2 regions of the Ruegeria sp. YKSE079 genome follow, and region 2 is predicted to be linked to the other one. Evidence: riboswitches for the same ligand, from Rfam matches in the RefSeq annotation. Region 2 holds a riboswitch; the other holds the start of a gene.

Region 1 (7,484 bases), on a different contig from region 2:
CCGCAGCAGATAGCGATGCTGGGGCTGGGCGGCGAAATCTTCCAGATGCATGCGGCCCACGGCAAGAAAAACCCGTCGAGAGGCGCCCGAAAGAGCGCCAACCGCCGCCGCGATATCGGGAACGTGGCGCCAATGATCGCCGTCTTGAGATTGCCATTCAGGGCGGGTCAACGCCGCCAGGGCGGCACCGGTTTCGGCACAGGCAGCAATTGCGTTGCGGCTCATTTGCGCAGCAAATGGGTGGGTGGCGTCGATCACGTGCGTGATGCCATGATCGTGGATAAAACGAACCAGCCCCTGAGAGCCGCCAAAACCGCCGACGCGTGTTGGCAGGGGTTGCGGACGGGGGGTCTCCACGCGGCCCGCGTAAGAATACGTTGCGGTCAACCCGAGTTCTGCGACGGCTTTGGCCAGCGCATTGGCCTCGGTCGTGCCGCCAAGGATCAGGAGATGGGACATGAGTGACGCTCCGTGGCTGACCGTTCTGGGTTTGGGCGAAGATGGACTGGATGGACTGACACCGGCAACCCGTCAAGTGCTGGATGCGGCGCAGGTCGTCATGGGGCCGCCCCGCCATTTGTCGCTGATCCCGGAATCCGGGGCCGACCGAATTGAATGGCCGGTGCCGTTTTCCGCCGGCCTGCCGCTGCTGCAAGGCTTGCGCGGGCGCCGCGTCGTGGTGCTTGCCTCGGGCGATCCGTTCTGGTTTGGAGCCGGTTCGGTGATCGCCCGACATTTCGATGCCGGTGAATGGACCGCCATTCCAGGCCAGTCGACCTTTTCCCTGGCAGCGGCGCGTCTGGCCTGGCCCCTGGAAGACACCCTGACATTCGGGCTGCATGCCGCGCCCCTGACACGTCTGCGCCCGCATCTGGCGCGGGGGTTGCGGGCGATTGTCCTGTTGCGCAACGGCGCTGCGGTGGCGGAACTGGCGACTTACCTGACCGAAACCGGCTTTGCCGACACCACGCTGCACATCCTCGAAGCGTTGGGTGGCCCGCGCGAGCGCATGCAGAAAGCCACGCTGACCGAAGCCTTGCTTGGCACATTCGCACATCCGATATGTGTCGCGCTGGAGGTGGCGGGCGCGGGTTTGGGCGTGCCCATGGCATCCGGAAAACCAGACGATATTTTCGAGACCGACGGGCAGATCACCAAACGCCCCGTTCGGGCGCTGACGCTGTCGGCGCTGGCGCCACAGCGGGGCGAACACCTGTGGGATATTGGCGGTGGCACAGGCTCGATCAGCATCGAATGGCTGATGTGCGATCAGACGCTGACCGCCACCACGATCGAACCGCGCGCCGACCGGGCCGACCGCATTCGCCGTAACGCCGACGCGCTAGGACAGGACCGCCTGAACGTGGTGCATGGCACCGCGCCGGATGCGTTGAGCGGATTGCCCAGACCGGATGTGGTTTTCATCGGCGGAGGGCTGAGCACCGCGCTTTTGGATTGGCTTGCCGCGAACCTGTCCAGGGGCACTCGGCTGGTCGCCAATGCGGTGACGCTGGAAAGCGAGGCGCTGCTGGCGCAGTGGCATGACAAGCTGGGCGGCGATCTGCTGCGGATCGAACTGGCGCAATCCGCCCCGCTCGGGCCGCGACGGGGCTGGAAATCGGCCTATCCGGTAGTTCAATGGAGCGTGACGCTATGATCGTTGCGGGGCTTGGATTTTCATCGACGGCAACGGCTCAAAGCCTGCGCGACGCCTATGACCGGGCCACCAAAGGGCAAACCGTCGCAGCCTTGGCAACGGTGGCGGACAAGGAGGGCCATCCTGCCCTGATCGAATTTGCCGCAACCTCTGCCCTGCCCCTCTATTTCGTTGCGCCTGCCGATCTGAGCGGCCAGCGCACGTTGACCTGCTCGTCCCGCAGCCGCGCCACTTATGGCACCGGAAGCGTGGCCGAAGCTTCTGCCCTCGTCGCCGCCGGAACAGGTGCCCGACTGGTTTCACCCCGACAGATCTCGACCGACCGCCTGGCCACCTGTGCGGTTGCAACTGGAGAGCCTAAATGACCGTTCACTTCATTGGCGCCGGACCGGGCGCCGCCGATCTGCTGACCCTGCGCGGGCGCGATATCATCGCCTCGTGCCCGGTCTGCCTTTATGCCGGGTCGCTGGTGCCCGAAGAAATCCTGGGCCACTGCCCCGAAGGTGCAAAAATCGTCAACACCGCGCCGATGGATCTGAATCAGATCATGGCCGAGATCGAAATCGCCCATCAGGCGGGCCACGATGTGGCGCGGCTGCATTCTGGCGATCTGTCGGTCTGGTCCGCGATGGGCGAACAGATCCGCCGCCTGAAACAGTTGGGCATTCCGGTCAGCGTGACGCCCGGCGTTCCTTCGTTTGCAGCCGCGGCGGCGGCCTTGGGCACCGAGCTGACCCTGCCCGGTCTGGCGCAATCGGTGGTGCTGACCCGCACGCCGGGCCGCGCCTCGTCGATGCCCGCTGGCGAGACGCTGGAAAACTTTGCCCGCACCGGCGCGACGCTGGCCATTCACCTGTCGATCGGCAATCTGGACAAGGTCATCGCCGATCTGGCCCCGCATTACGGAGCGGATTGCCCGGTGGCCGTGGTCTATCGCGCCAGCTGGCCGGACCAGCGAATCATCCGCGCAACGCTCGACACCCTGAAAGAAGCGCTGGACGCGAGCATCTCGCGGACCGCGCTGATCTTGGTGGGGCCAGCGCTGGCCGGCGAAGGGTTTGACGAAAGCTGCCTCTATTCCAAGGAATACGACCGGCGCTATCGCCCGCAGAGCGCGGACAGCCCGTGGTCGAGCTGGAGTCATGGCGATGACTAACCCGCCGGGAGTTCTGATTTCGGCGCCCTCGTCGGGTACCGGCAAGACGACGGTGATGCTGGGCCTGCTCAGAGCGCTGGCCGAGGACGGGCTGACCGTTCAACCGTTCAAGAGCGGGCCGGATTACATCGACCCGGCCTTTCACCGCGCGGCGGCGGGGCGTTCCTCGTTCAACCTGGACAGCTGGGCGATGGGCGAACCGCTGCTGGGCGCGATCTCGGCCCAGGCCGAGGGTGCGGACATCGTGGTGGCCGAAGGGTCGATGGGCCTGTTCGACGGCGTTGCCAAACCGGGCGAGCTGGGCCATGGGTCGAGCGCCGAAACCGCACTGCGGATGGGTTGGCCGGTGGTACTGGTTCTGGATGTGGGCGGTCAGGCGCAATCGGCGGCGGCCACGGCGCTGGGGTTCCGGATGTACAACCCTGACCTGCCCTTTGCCGGGGTGATATTGAACCGCTGCGCCAGCCCCCGACATGAACGCCTGACCCGGTTGGGGATGGAGCGTGCGGGTCTGCCGGTGCTGGGCGTACTGCCGCGCCGGGGCGATCTGACCTTGCCTGAACGGCATCTGGGCCTGATACAGGCGGTTGAACACCCCGATCTGGAAAGCGCGATTGCCGGTTACGCGGCGTTTTTGCGCGAACATGTGGATCTGGAGGCAATCAAGGCGGCGGCTTCATCAAGTCCGCAAGGGTCCTCGGCGTCGGCGCTGCCATTTCCCCCGGCGCAGCGCATCGCATTGGCGCGGGACGAGGCCTTTTCCTTTACCTATCCGCATTTGTTGGAAGGCTGGCGCGCGGCGGGGGCCGAAATCCTGCCGTTTTCTCCGCTGGCGGATGAGGCGCCGGCGGCGGATGCCGATCTGGTCTGGCTGCCGGGTGGTTATCCCGAATTGCATGCTGGCAAGCTGGCAACAGCCGACACGTTCCTGACCGGTCTGCGCAAACATGCCGAGACAAAGCCTGTACACGGTGAATGCGGCGGTTACATGGCCCTGGGCGAAGCACTGATCGACAAGGATGGGGTAGGCCACAAGATGGCCGGGCTGTTGGGTCTGGTCACGTCTTATGAAAAACGCAAGTTCAATCTGGGATACCGCAAGGCGCGTCTGATTGCGCCGATACCCGGACATGGCGCGGGCGCAATGTTGCGCGGGCACGAGTTTCACTATTCGTCGATTGTCGACCAACCGGACGCGCCGCTGGCGCAGGTCTTTGACGCTGAAGGGGTCGAAGGCCCTCAAACCGGCTCGGTACGCGGCAACGTTACCGGCACCTTTTTCCACCTGATTGCGGAGGCTTCGACATGAGCGGCTTTGTCTCTTTCATCGGCTCCGGTCCCGGCGATCCGGAACTTTTGACGCTCAAGGCGGTGGACCGGCTCGGCAAGGCCGACGCGGTGCTGTTCGATGATCTGAGCAGCGGTCCGATCCTGACACACGCGCGCGAGGATGCCGATCTGGTCGGTGTCGGCAAACGCGCCGGTCGCCCCTCGCCCAAGCAGGACCATGTCAGCCGTCTGCTGGTCGATTATGCCCAGACCGGACAGCGTGTCGTACGGCTGAAATCCGGTGATGGTGGTCTGTTCGGTCGGTTGGAGGAGGAAATCGTCGCCCTGCGCGAGGCCGGTATCGACTATGAGATCATTCCCGGCATCCCGTCGGCCATCGCGGCGGCGGCGGCGGCGGGCATTCCGCTGACCCGCAGGCTGACGGCGCGGCGGGTGCAGTTCGTCACCGGCCATGATGTCAGCGGCAAGCTGCCTCAGGATCTGAATTTACCTGCCTTGGCCGATGCTGGCGCGACCACCGTCGTTTTCATGGGCAAGCGCACGTTTCCATTGCTGGTCGAGGCTCTGAATGACCACGGGCTGCCGCTCGACACCCCGGCGCTGATGGCCGAATCCGTGTCGACGCCGGACCAGAAACTGCAACGCGCAACGATCGGAGCATTGGCGGAGCAACTGAAATCAGAGGTCGGCACCGCCCCCGCCCTGATCCTTTACGGCCCGTTGGCGGAGTTCGGGGATGTATGAGCTGAACCTGATCGGTATCGGCACCGGCAATCCCGATCACGTCACGTTCCAGGGGGCAAACGCGATACGGGCGGCGGACCTGATCCTGATCCCCCGCAAGGGCGAGAACAAGGCCGATCTGGCTGGACTGCGGGAGGAGATCATCGCGCAAGTGGCGGACGCGGCACCTCAGATCGCCTATTTCGATATCCCCAGGCGCCGCGCCGATAACGGCTATTTACGCGGCGTGGACGAATGGCATGACGCTATCGCCCTGCGCTGGCAGGAGACGATCGCCGGGTTTCCGCAGGCCCGGCAGGTGGCGCTGCTGATCTGGGGTGATCCATCGCTTTATGACAGTTCGCTGCGAATTGCGTCGCGGCTGGACCCGCAGCCGGTCACACGGGTGATTCCCGGCATCACCGCGCTGCAGGCACTGACGGCCGCCCATGCGATTCCGATCAACGACATCGGCGCGCCCTATGTCGTCACGACCGGCCGCCGCATCCGGGACGAGGGCTGGCCTGACGGTGCCGACAAGGTTGCGGTCATGCTGGACGGCGAATGCTCGTTTCAAAGCCTTGATATGATGGCGTTCGACATTTGGTGGGGCGCGTATGTGGGCATGAAGGAAGAAATCCTGGTCAAAGGCCCTCTGGCGGACGTTGCGGACAAGATTCTTGAAACCCGTGCCCGGGCACGCGCCGATCATGGCTGGATCATGGACATCTATTTGCTGCGCAGGCGCGAAAAATGACCGAATGGGTCGCAAATGGGAATTGCGCGAACGACTGCATCGCGGCTAAATGAAAGGGTCTGGTCCTGCCGGAGAATTCCGGTGCTAAGAGGGAATTTGGTGCGGCCATCCCGGTGGTCAAATCCAAAGCCGCCCCCGCGACTGTAAGCGGTGAGCTTCTGTTCAACCAGCCACTCCCGGAACTGTCCCGGGGGGAAGGCGAACAGAGGCACCGACCCGCAAGCCAGGAGACCTGCCAGGCAAGAAACGAAACACCGGCCGTCGGGTGCGGCGGCTCAGGAGGACTAAAATGACGACCAAAACGCTCAAGGCATCTGCTGCCGGTTCGGCCATCCTTCCGGCTCTGTTTGCTGTTGTTCTGGGTCTGGGGATCATCACCCTGACCGGCCATGTTCAGGCATCCGCCCTGCACGACGCCGCTCATGATGTGCGCCACTCAACCGGCTTCCCCTGCCACTGACCCATGTTCAGTCGCATTCTGACCAGCGCGTTGTTCGCTGGCGCTGCAGCAGGGCTGATCACCGCCCTGCTGCAGCTCGTATTTGTGCAGCCCGTCCTGCTTCACGCTGAACTCTACGAGTCCGGCGAATTGGTGCATTTCGGAGCAGCCGCCGTTTCGGCACATCCGGATCTGCCGGGGTTCGACCTGATGCGCGATGGGCTGAGCATCGTGTTCACCATGCTGACCTATACCGGCTATGCGCTGGTGCTGGTGGCCCTGATGTCGATGGCAGAACGGATGGGCCATGAGGTCAATGCCCGCACCGGCATCCTGTGGGGGTTGGCGGGCTTCATCACTTTCCACTTCGCGCCCGGACTGTCCTTGGCGCCTGAGGTGCCCGGTGTGGCCTATTCCGACATCACCGCGCGCCAGATCTGGTGGACCGGAACCGTGGCAGCGGCAGGTGTCGCCATGTGGCTGATCGCGTTCGGTGGCAATCTGATCAGCTACCTGATCGCGACCGTGCTGCTTTTGGCGCCGCACCTGATCGGAGCCCCCGAACCCGACAGCTTTACCGGCCCGGTTCCGACCGAACTGGGCGCCCTGTTCGCGGCGCGCGCCTTTGGTGTCGGTATGGCCGCCTGGGTTCTGGTGGGCACGTTTGCCGGATATTTCTGGCAGGCCGAAGGAAAACGCGCCGAAGCCAACGCGTAATCGTTTGCTGATGCATCCCGCCGGGCCAGACGCCCGGCGGGATTATTTATATCAAAAGGATTCGAGATGTTCCGATCTCTCGCACTTTTCGGCATCGGCCTGATCTTTGGCGCTGGCGCAGGTTTCGTGACGGCGGCGGGTTATGGCGTGACATTTGAAGGCCACGATCACGGCGACCCGGCCCAACACGGCGAAGCCGGTTCACATGATCATGCCACAACCATAAATTTTTCATCGGGCGCGGACGCACCGGGACTTGAGGTCATGCTTGCCAAGGATCCGATGGCCGGTTGGAATCTGCATGTCATTCCGCGGAATTTCCGCTTTTCCCCGGAAAATGCCTCGCTGGCGGACAGGCCGGGCGAAGGCCATGCGCATGTCTATGTCAATGGTGCCAAGCTGGCGCGCCTTTATGGCGAGTGGATGCATATCGACGAATTGCCCAAAGGCGAGGTCGAGATCGAAGTCTCTCTGAACGCCAACGATCACAGCCAGCTGACCGTGGATGACGTGCCCGTCGCCGCCTCGGTCGCGGTTCAGGTCGACTGAATCGCCGGTATCCGCGCGCGCAGGCACAGGCGAAGCCGCCCGCATGGTCGGGCGTCTTCGATCCAGCCCGAGGCGCTGTCCAGATAAGTCTGGCAAGTGGCGGCGATGTCGTCAGCATCCTTGACCGGATCAAGGTCGGAAAAGACATACGAGGCCAGTCCCTGCCCCTGCAACCCCAGGGCAACCGGTTGCTCGC
Region 2 (7,484 bases):
GGGGAGTCTTCCATCTGATCCGCTGCAAGCGACTCCGCATCCGTGGCGTTTCGTCAAGACGCGCAAGACCTCGGTCGTTCTGCAGACCGGTCCCGATGCCTTGCGCTATCTGGATGACCTTTCAGGATACCACCCGGTTGTTCTGGGCATCGATCCCGAAGGTTTCCTGCGGCTACGCCTATCCTTGTGACGGGTTGTCATCGCCAGTCATCTTGCCTATATCGAGCAACGAGAGGTTGGCGCGGGCGAGCGCCTCGCCAACCTGGTCAGGTCCGGAAGGAAGCAGCCACAACGAGTCCCGCTTGGGTCGATGTCCAACCTCTCACTTTCCCACTAATCATCTAGCGTAGACCAACCTAATCGGCGATGAGTGCGGGCCACACAACGGCATTCTTACGCGCAAACGCGCCCAGATGGCCAATTTGCTTCACTCCAAAATCCTGAGGCGTCAATTCACGCCGTCGCGCATCTTGCCCATAAAGTTCGGCCAATCGCCAAACGCATTTGGGCGGGATCACCTGATCGTCCGAAAACGCAATCATATCCACTGATGCGCCACTTCTTTTCCAGTCGGGTTTCGGTAAGGTCGTTCCGGCATCCGGCAGATAGCTTTTTGCGGATATGCACCATTTTCGCCATTGCCAATAGACCGGAGCAGGTAGATCTGCTCCGAACCCAACAAGACGCCCAGGCAAATACCCCAAACTCTTAACCAGCAGCGGAACATGCCCGAACCAAAACATTCTGGCGAGCGCTTGATAAGGCCAAGGGTGATCGCGATGTTGTACCAGCCCTGAACAGACACAGATCATTCTGTCGATTTCTTCGATGCCAGGCTGCAAAGGACCGAGCATCCCGCCAATCGAATGCCCGATGACCCAAAGCTTTGAATTTGGGAACCGACGACGCATTTCCATCCGAGCCGCGGGCATGTCGACCAATGCCCAGTCGGTCATGGATGACTTGGATTTCTTTAGGTTGCCGGTCAAAGAGTGGCCGAAATCCCGGTAATCGTACGTCAGACAAGCAATTCCGCGTTCTAAGGCCAGCCACGATGCGAAATGTCTGTAGTAGTCCCTCGGAACACCGGTCGCCCCATTGAGCACGACCGTAACTTCTGGCTGTTCCTTCGCATGAAAGAGGCGGGCAGACAGTTGGTAGTCGCCCGAGTGAATAAGAAGGTCTTCAGCTGACACCTGGTCCTGCATATTTAACTCCGCGCCCCTAGACCGGTCGGTCTAGTTCTGATCTCTGGACCAATTGGTCCAGTGCTGTCAATAATCCACGCAAATGACTGAACGTCCTTTGCCAACAAAAGAGCGCCTGATTCGGGCTGCGGCCGATCTTTTCCAGAGGTCGGGCTATCACGGGGTCGGGCTGAACGAAGTTCTTTCCGTGGCTGACGCACCCAAAGGATCGCTGTATCACCATTTCCCGAATGGAAAGGCCGATCTGGCGCTTGCGGCCGCTACTTGGGCGTCCGATGTGATGCTTGGTCTTATTGCCGCGTCATTTGAGCCTGCGGAAGATTTCCAGTCCGGGGCCACAACTCTTTGCAACAAGATAGCGAAACTTTTCGACAAATCAGGTCAGTGGGATACCTGCCCGATTTCCGCTACTTTGTTCGAAGGGCCGGACAACAATATATTCCGCAACCATGCCTATCACTTGTACGAGGGTTGGATAACCGAAGTCGCACATCACGCAAGGCGACTTGGAGTGGCCGAGCCAGAATTCGCGGCAGATACTGTGTTCATACTGCTCCAGGGCGGGTGGCAGTTGGCCCGGGCAAGGCGATCTTCGGAGACCCTAAGAAACGTGCCTTGCCGCTTGAGCAAGATGTCGACGTCTAAACAAATTCAGTAAACCCGCCCGGCGCGACAAAGGTGCTTGAGCCGCAGGATTCGTCTTGACCCAAAATTGTGCGCCCGCTAGCGATTAGGCGATGGTTTCCGGCCGCGTTCACGGTCGGAATGAAAAGGGAACACGGTACGGTTCTTCCAGAACCAAATCCGCGACTGCCCCCGCAACTGTAGGCGGCGAGCGAAGCCGAAATGCCACTGGTCCAAGGGCCGGGAAGGTCGGCAAAGCAGCGACCCGCAAGTCAGGAGACCTGCCATCGGAACTGAAACTCGAACTCGGGCGGGGTGTCCGGGACAGGGTCCGATAGCTGCTTGCTGTCCTTCCCGTCCGTTGTCCTCGTCACCAGCGCGGAGGGCGCGACATGATTTGGAAATCCGACAAGCACCTGTTCACAGCAACAGTGTGCCAGAAAACCGGTAAACCCTGCCCGGCATTGGCGCAAATGGGTAAAAAACTGGCACAGGCGATATCTGCGACAAAGCCATTGACTGCAGATGACTTCGAGATCGACGGAAGTTGCGCACTTGCACATTGTGCCACTGGGTGCGATGCCAGATTCCGCGCCGATCATTCTCGCATTCGAGTATTCTGCGGTGTGAATGACGAGGCGGATAGCGAACGCCTGAACCAGATTGAAGACGCTCTATTGAACTCTTCTCGGACCGTTTTTCCCTCGGGTTGGATCAAGCAGATGCCCTGCGCGTTCCTCGAAGCAGTTCCGCAGGGCAACCGGGCGGCAGAAACCGCCTGCCACGCGCCACTTTGAAAGAACGCCAACGCAAAAAATAGCCCTCAGCCCGGCCTCAGGGCCGATCTGCCACCATCTGCCCTTTCAGCGCCCAATCCATTTGGGGTTCGGTTTCGACGGCGCAGGGGCGAATGGCGCGTAGCCGTTTCAGCGCATCCGAAGGTCGTTCACCACATTCGACCATCAACCTCAGCGCAGCCATTCCCGATCTTCCGCAACCGCCACGACAGTGGATCAAAATTCGACCACCGCCCGCAAGTGCCTGCCGCGCAGACGCACTGGTCTCGGCCCATTTCGCCTGGACATGACTGGGCGGGATACCAAAATCTTCGATCGGCAAATGGACCCATCGGCAGGCGCGCGCCTGAATATCCAAGCCGAAACTGCGCGCGCCGTCTTGGATCATTTCGACCTCTGTCGTCATCGAAATCACTAGGCCCGGTTTCCAGTCGGCAATGGTGTCGAGGTCAGAAGGATAGTCTCCGCTCCGGCCCGGCATCTGGCAGATAGCCAATGTGCCTCCGCCCACCTGCAGCCCAAATATCACCAGTTGTGACACGATTAGCTCCCACACAACCAACACGCTGAAATCTGCATTCTCCAATCGATGCCTGAGTGTTTTACCCCGGCTTGCAAGCAATCCAAACCAAAATCGGACCTGCTGCTGTGGACGCGGGCATCGCGGCACACTACGCTGCGGTTTTAAGACGAATCCGGCAGAGCAGACATGACCGACACCGCACCCGCACCCTACCAGGTTCTTGCCCGAAAATATCGCCCCGAAACCTTTGCCGATCTGGTCGGCCAGGATTCGATGGTGCGGACACTAAGAAACGCCTTTGAAGCAGACCGGATTGCGCAGGCTTTTATCATGACCGGCATTCGCGGGACGGGTAAAACCACCACCGCACGGATCATCGCCAAGGGCATGAACTGCATCGGGCCGGATGGAAACGGAAAGCCGACAACTGAACCTTGCGGTCAGTGCGAGCATTGCGTTGCGATCATGGAAGGCCGTCATGTAGACGTGATGGAGATGGATGCAGCAAGCCGGACCGGTGTTGGCGACATTCGCGAGATCATCGACAGCGTTCGCTACCGCGCTGCCAGCGCGCGGTATAAGATTTACATTATCGACGAGGTTCACATGTTGTCGACCAGCGCGTTCAACGCGCTGCTGAAGACGCTTGAAGAACCTCCGGCGCACGTGAAATTCATTTTCGCGACAACTGAAATTCGCAAGGTTCCGGTCACAGTTCTGTCTCGTTGCCAGCGCTTTGATCTGCGTCGGATCGAACCCGAAGATATGATCGGCCTGCTACGCATGATCGCCGAATCGGAGGGAGCTCAGATCGCTGGCGACGCACTGGCTCTGATCACCCGCGCAGCTGAAGGTTCGGCCCGGGATGCGACCTCGCTTCTGGATCAGGCGATCTCGCATGGCGCCGGGGAGACCTCTGCGGATCAGGTACGTGCAATGTTGGGGCTGGCGGACCGGGGTCGGGTTCTGGACCTGATGGACATGATCCTGCGGGGCGATGCGGCGGGGGCATTGACCGAACTGGGTGCGCAATATGCCGAAGGCGCCGATCCATTGGCAGTGTTGCGAGATCTGGCCGAGATCACCCATTGGGTTTCTGTTGTCAAAATCACGCCTGATGCAGCACAAGACCCGACCGTTTCGCCCGACGAACGCGCGCGAGGGATACAAATGGCACAGGCGCTGCCTATGCGCGTTTTGACGCGGATGTGGCAGATGCTGCTGAAGGCGCTGGAGGAAGTTTCTGGTGCGCCTAATTCCATGATGGCCGCCGAGATGGCGATCATTCGTCTGACTCATGTCGCCGATCTACCCAGCCCGGAAGAACTGATCAAGCGACTGCAAGATGCGCCTGCGCCACCGGCACCGAACGGCCCGGGTGGAGGAGTTCCCTTGTCAGGCGGGAGTACGTCGACCGCACAGTCAACAGCATCTTATGCGCCAGGCAACCAGTCCGCTCGGCGTCACAACAGCGGTGCGCCAGTTGCAGCCCTCGCGCAGGACCTGCAAGCCGCTTTGGGGCGATACCCAACATTCGAACACGTGGTCGAACTGATCCGCTCCAATCGTGACGGCAAGTTGCTGGTCGATGTTGAGGACGGGATTCGCCTTGTTGCTTATCAACCGGGGCGTATTGAGTTTACCCCGTCCGACAAAGCGCCCAACGATCTGGCCCAGAGGCTGGGCGCAAGCCTGCAACGCTGGACGGGCAATCGTTGGGCTGTTTCGATCGTCTCGAATGGCGAGGCACAGACGATTTCGGAAATTCGCGATGCCGTCGAGATCGCCCTGAAAAATGAAGCCAGTGCGCATCCGTTGGTGCAGGCCGTGATCGCACAGTTCCCCAAGGCCAGCATCACCCGCATCACAACCCCCGAACAACGAGCAGCGCTGGTCGAAGCCGAGGCACTTCCCGAAGTCGAAGACGAATGGGATCCGTTCGAAGAAGAATAGTGACCTTGCAGACGCGTGCCGCTACAAATGTCGCAAATACGCTTGAAGGGTCGATTGCAATCTCACACGGTTCCGGGAGTTGTCTGACAGGAGCCTGGCATGCGAACTGACCCTCTGCACTCCCGTTTCGGATTAATTATTCACGACGTTGATCTGCGCGACGTGACTGCGGAATCGCATTACCCGCGAATCCGGCAAATGTTCGAAACTCATTCCGCGCTTTTGTTCCGCAACCAATCCCTGACGGATGCCGATCACATTCGGTTGGGCGAGTTGTTCGGCCCGCTCGAAAACCGTGAGGCGATGGCGGCGGGACGCGATGTCGAATTCCAAGTTTCGGAGCTTTCCAACCAGACTTCCGATGGACTACGGTCGCGCGATGATCTGCGGCTGCTTGACCTGCAAGCCAATATGCTCTGGCACACGGACAGCACTTTCTTGCCCACTCCTGCGCTGGTCAACATTCTGACTGCGCGTGTTGTTCCCCCTTCGGGTGGAGAGACAGAAATTGCCTCGACGCGGGCAGCGTGGGCGGACATGCCTGAAACCCTTAAATCGAAACTAAAAAATGCGATCATATGGCATCGGTTGTCTCACTCCCGCGCCCAGATCTCTTCCGAACTCGCCGCATTGTCTCGAATGACCCGCTGGCCCGATCGCCCGTGGCGCGCGATCTGGCCCAATCCAACAACCGGCGATGAGGCCTTGTTCATTGCCTCGCACGCTTTTGCCATCGAGGGGTTGGGCCATGGAGAAAGCCAGGAAATACTTGCAGAGGCGATGACGTTTTGCACACGCCCCGAATACGTGTATTCCCATCAGTGGTCGGTGGGTGATGTGCTGATTTGGGATGAACGGGCAACAGTGCATCGAGGTCGTCCATGGGACTATGAACATCCTCGATCCCTTCGCTCGATCTGCTGCTCAGTCACGTCTAAAGACGGGCTAGATGATGTCCGCGTGATCTGACCTGTCTCACCCACGTCGCACGGGGATGCCTCCACGATGCCCGGCCCAACCGAAGGAGTTGTCTCGGCGAAAACTGAAACGACGGATGGGAACGCGTGCCCCTTGTGCCAACCAGTTTGCACCCGTATCTAGGCGTCAAACCGAAATGCAGGAGAAAGAACCATGCTTAAAGGACTTGGCGGGCTTGGCGACATGGCCAAGATGATGAAGTCAGCGCAAGAGCTTCAGACCAAGATGACCCAGATGCAGGAAGATCTGCACAACGTTTTGGTCATTGGCGAATCGGGCGCCGGGCTGGTCAAGGCGACGGCCTCAGCCAAGGGCGATCTCATGGCTCTCGATATCGATCCGTCGATCTTCAACGGTGACGACAAAGAGGTGGTTGAAGACCTGATCCTGGCCGCTATCAAGGACGCCCAGGCCAAAGCTGCCGAGAAAGCTCAGGAAGAGATGGCCAGACTAACCGAAAGCTTGGGGCTTCCCAAAGACATCAAGCTACCGTTCTGATAATAGCACCTGCACGGCAGATGATTGGGGCTACCTGTGCCCCGATAAAAATGAGGCGCATGGGTGAGTTCCAACCGCGATATCGACAATCTGATCGAACTGATGGCCAAGCTGCCCGGCCTCGGACCGCGATCAGCCCGACGCGCGGTTCTGCATTTAATCAGGAAACGCGCATTGCTGCTGACGCCATTGTCTGACGCCGTGCGTGCCGTCGCCGTCTCAGCTCGAGAGTGTCTCAACTGCGGCAATGTCGGCACCTCGGATATCTGCGACATCTGCGAGGATGAAGATCGCGCTTCGGGTGAACTTTGCGTCGTCGAAGATGTCGCGGATCTCTGGGCAATGGAGCGGGCAGGCGTGTTCAAGGGGCGGTATCACGTGCTGGGTGGAACTCTGTCTGCGCTGGATGGCGTAGGCCCCGATGAACTCCGCATTCCCCGTCTCAGAAATCGGGTTGTCACCGAAGGGATTACCGAAATCATTCTTGCTTTGAACGCAACAGTCGACGGCCAAACAACCGCCCATTACATCGCCGACCAACTACAGGGGCAGGTGCGCCTGACTTCATTGGCGCAGGGTGTGCCGATAGGCGGCGAACTCGACTATCTCGATGATGGCACCATCAATGCGGCTTTGAGCGCGCGTAAAGACATAAGCTAGTACAACTGGAGCGGTGAAATGGCGCGGATCGCGTTCCGATTGAAGGAATGGTGGCCCACATTGCTAGGGGCATTCGGGCTGGTTGTCGTCAGCAGCCTGGCCTTTTTCTTTCTGTCGCGGCTCAGTCCCGAAACCGCAGGCGATACCATAGGAACAGTGGCAACTTTCGTACTTGCTGTCTGGCTGTTGTCACAAATCTGGATTCACGCAACTCGCATCGACAAAGCCAAGCATCAGCTTTTG

What was found. Region 2 has a riboswitch for cobalamin ahead of AC2FMY_RS01355 (hypothetical protein). Riboswitches for the same ligand answer to the same signal wherever they lie in the genome.
Region 1: linked by a shared signal. The riboswitch ahead of AC2FMY_RS15690 (CbtB domain-containing protein) and the one ahead of AC2FMY_RS01355 (hypothetical protein) in region 2 are both predicted to bind cobalamin.

Annotation. Positions count from the first base shown of each region.
Region 1 is NZ_JBXWRJ010000017.1:21,611-29,094, forward strand. Features, by position in the region: gene AC2FMY_RS15655 (cobalt-precorrin-6A reductase) at 1-459, opposite strand, end outside; gene cbiE (precorrin-6y C5,15-methyltransferase (decarboxylating) subunit CbiE) at 458-1,657, shown strand; gene AC2FMY_RS15665 (cobalamin biosynthesis protein) at 1,639-2,022, shown strand; gene cobM (precorrin-4 C(11)-methyltransferase) at 2,019-2,813, shown strand; gene AC2FMY_RS15675 (cobyrinic acid a,c-diamide synthase CobB) at 2,800-4,122, shown strand; gene cobA (uroporphyrinogen-III C-methyltransferase) at 4,119-4,847, shown strand; gene cobF (precorrin-6A synthase (deacetylating)) at 4,840-5,583, shown strand; cobalamin riboswitch at 5,627-5,837, shown strand; gene AC2FMY_RS15690 (CbtB domain-containing protein) at 5,873-6,043, shown strand; gene AC2FMY_RS15695 (CbtA family protein) at 6,047-6,739, shown strand; gene AC2FMY_RS15700 (hypothetical protein) at 6,806-7,288, shown strand; gene AC2FMY_RS15705 (DUF1636 family protein) at 7,276-7,484, opposite strand, start outside.
Region 2 is NZ_JBXWRJ010000001.1:274,574-282,057, reverse strand. Features, by position in the region: gene AC2FMY_RS01375 (bifunctional 2',3'-cyclic-nucleotide 2'-phosphodiesterase/3'-nucleotidase) at 1-190, shown strand, start outside; RNA gene ffs (signal recognition particle sRNA small type) at 230-328, shown strand; gene AC2FMY_RS01365 (alpha/beta hydrolase family protein) at 357-1,208, opposite strand; gene AC2FMY_RS01360 (TetR/AcrR family transcriptional regulator) at 1,291-1,866, shown strand; cobalamin riboswitch at 1,930-2,135, shown strand; gene AC2FMY_RS01355 (hypothetical protein) at 2,225-2,629, shown strand; gene AC2FMY_RS01350 (protein-tyrosine phosphatase family protein) at 2,667-3,170, opposite strand; gene AC2FMY_RS01345 (DNA polymerase III subunit gamma/tau) at 3,339-5,105, shown strand; gene AC2FMY_RS01340 (TauD/TfdA dioxygenase family protein) at 5,205-6,074, shown strand; gene AC2FMY_RS01335 (YbaB/EbfC family nucleoid-associated protein) at 6,237-6,581, shown strand; gene recR (recombination mediator RecR) at 6,645-7,241, shown strand; gene AC2FMY_RS01325 (ion channel) at 7,260-7,484, shown strand, end outside.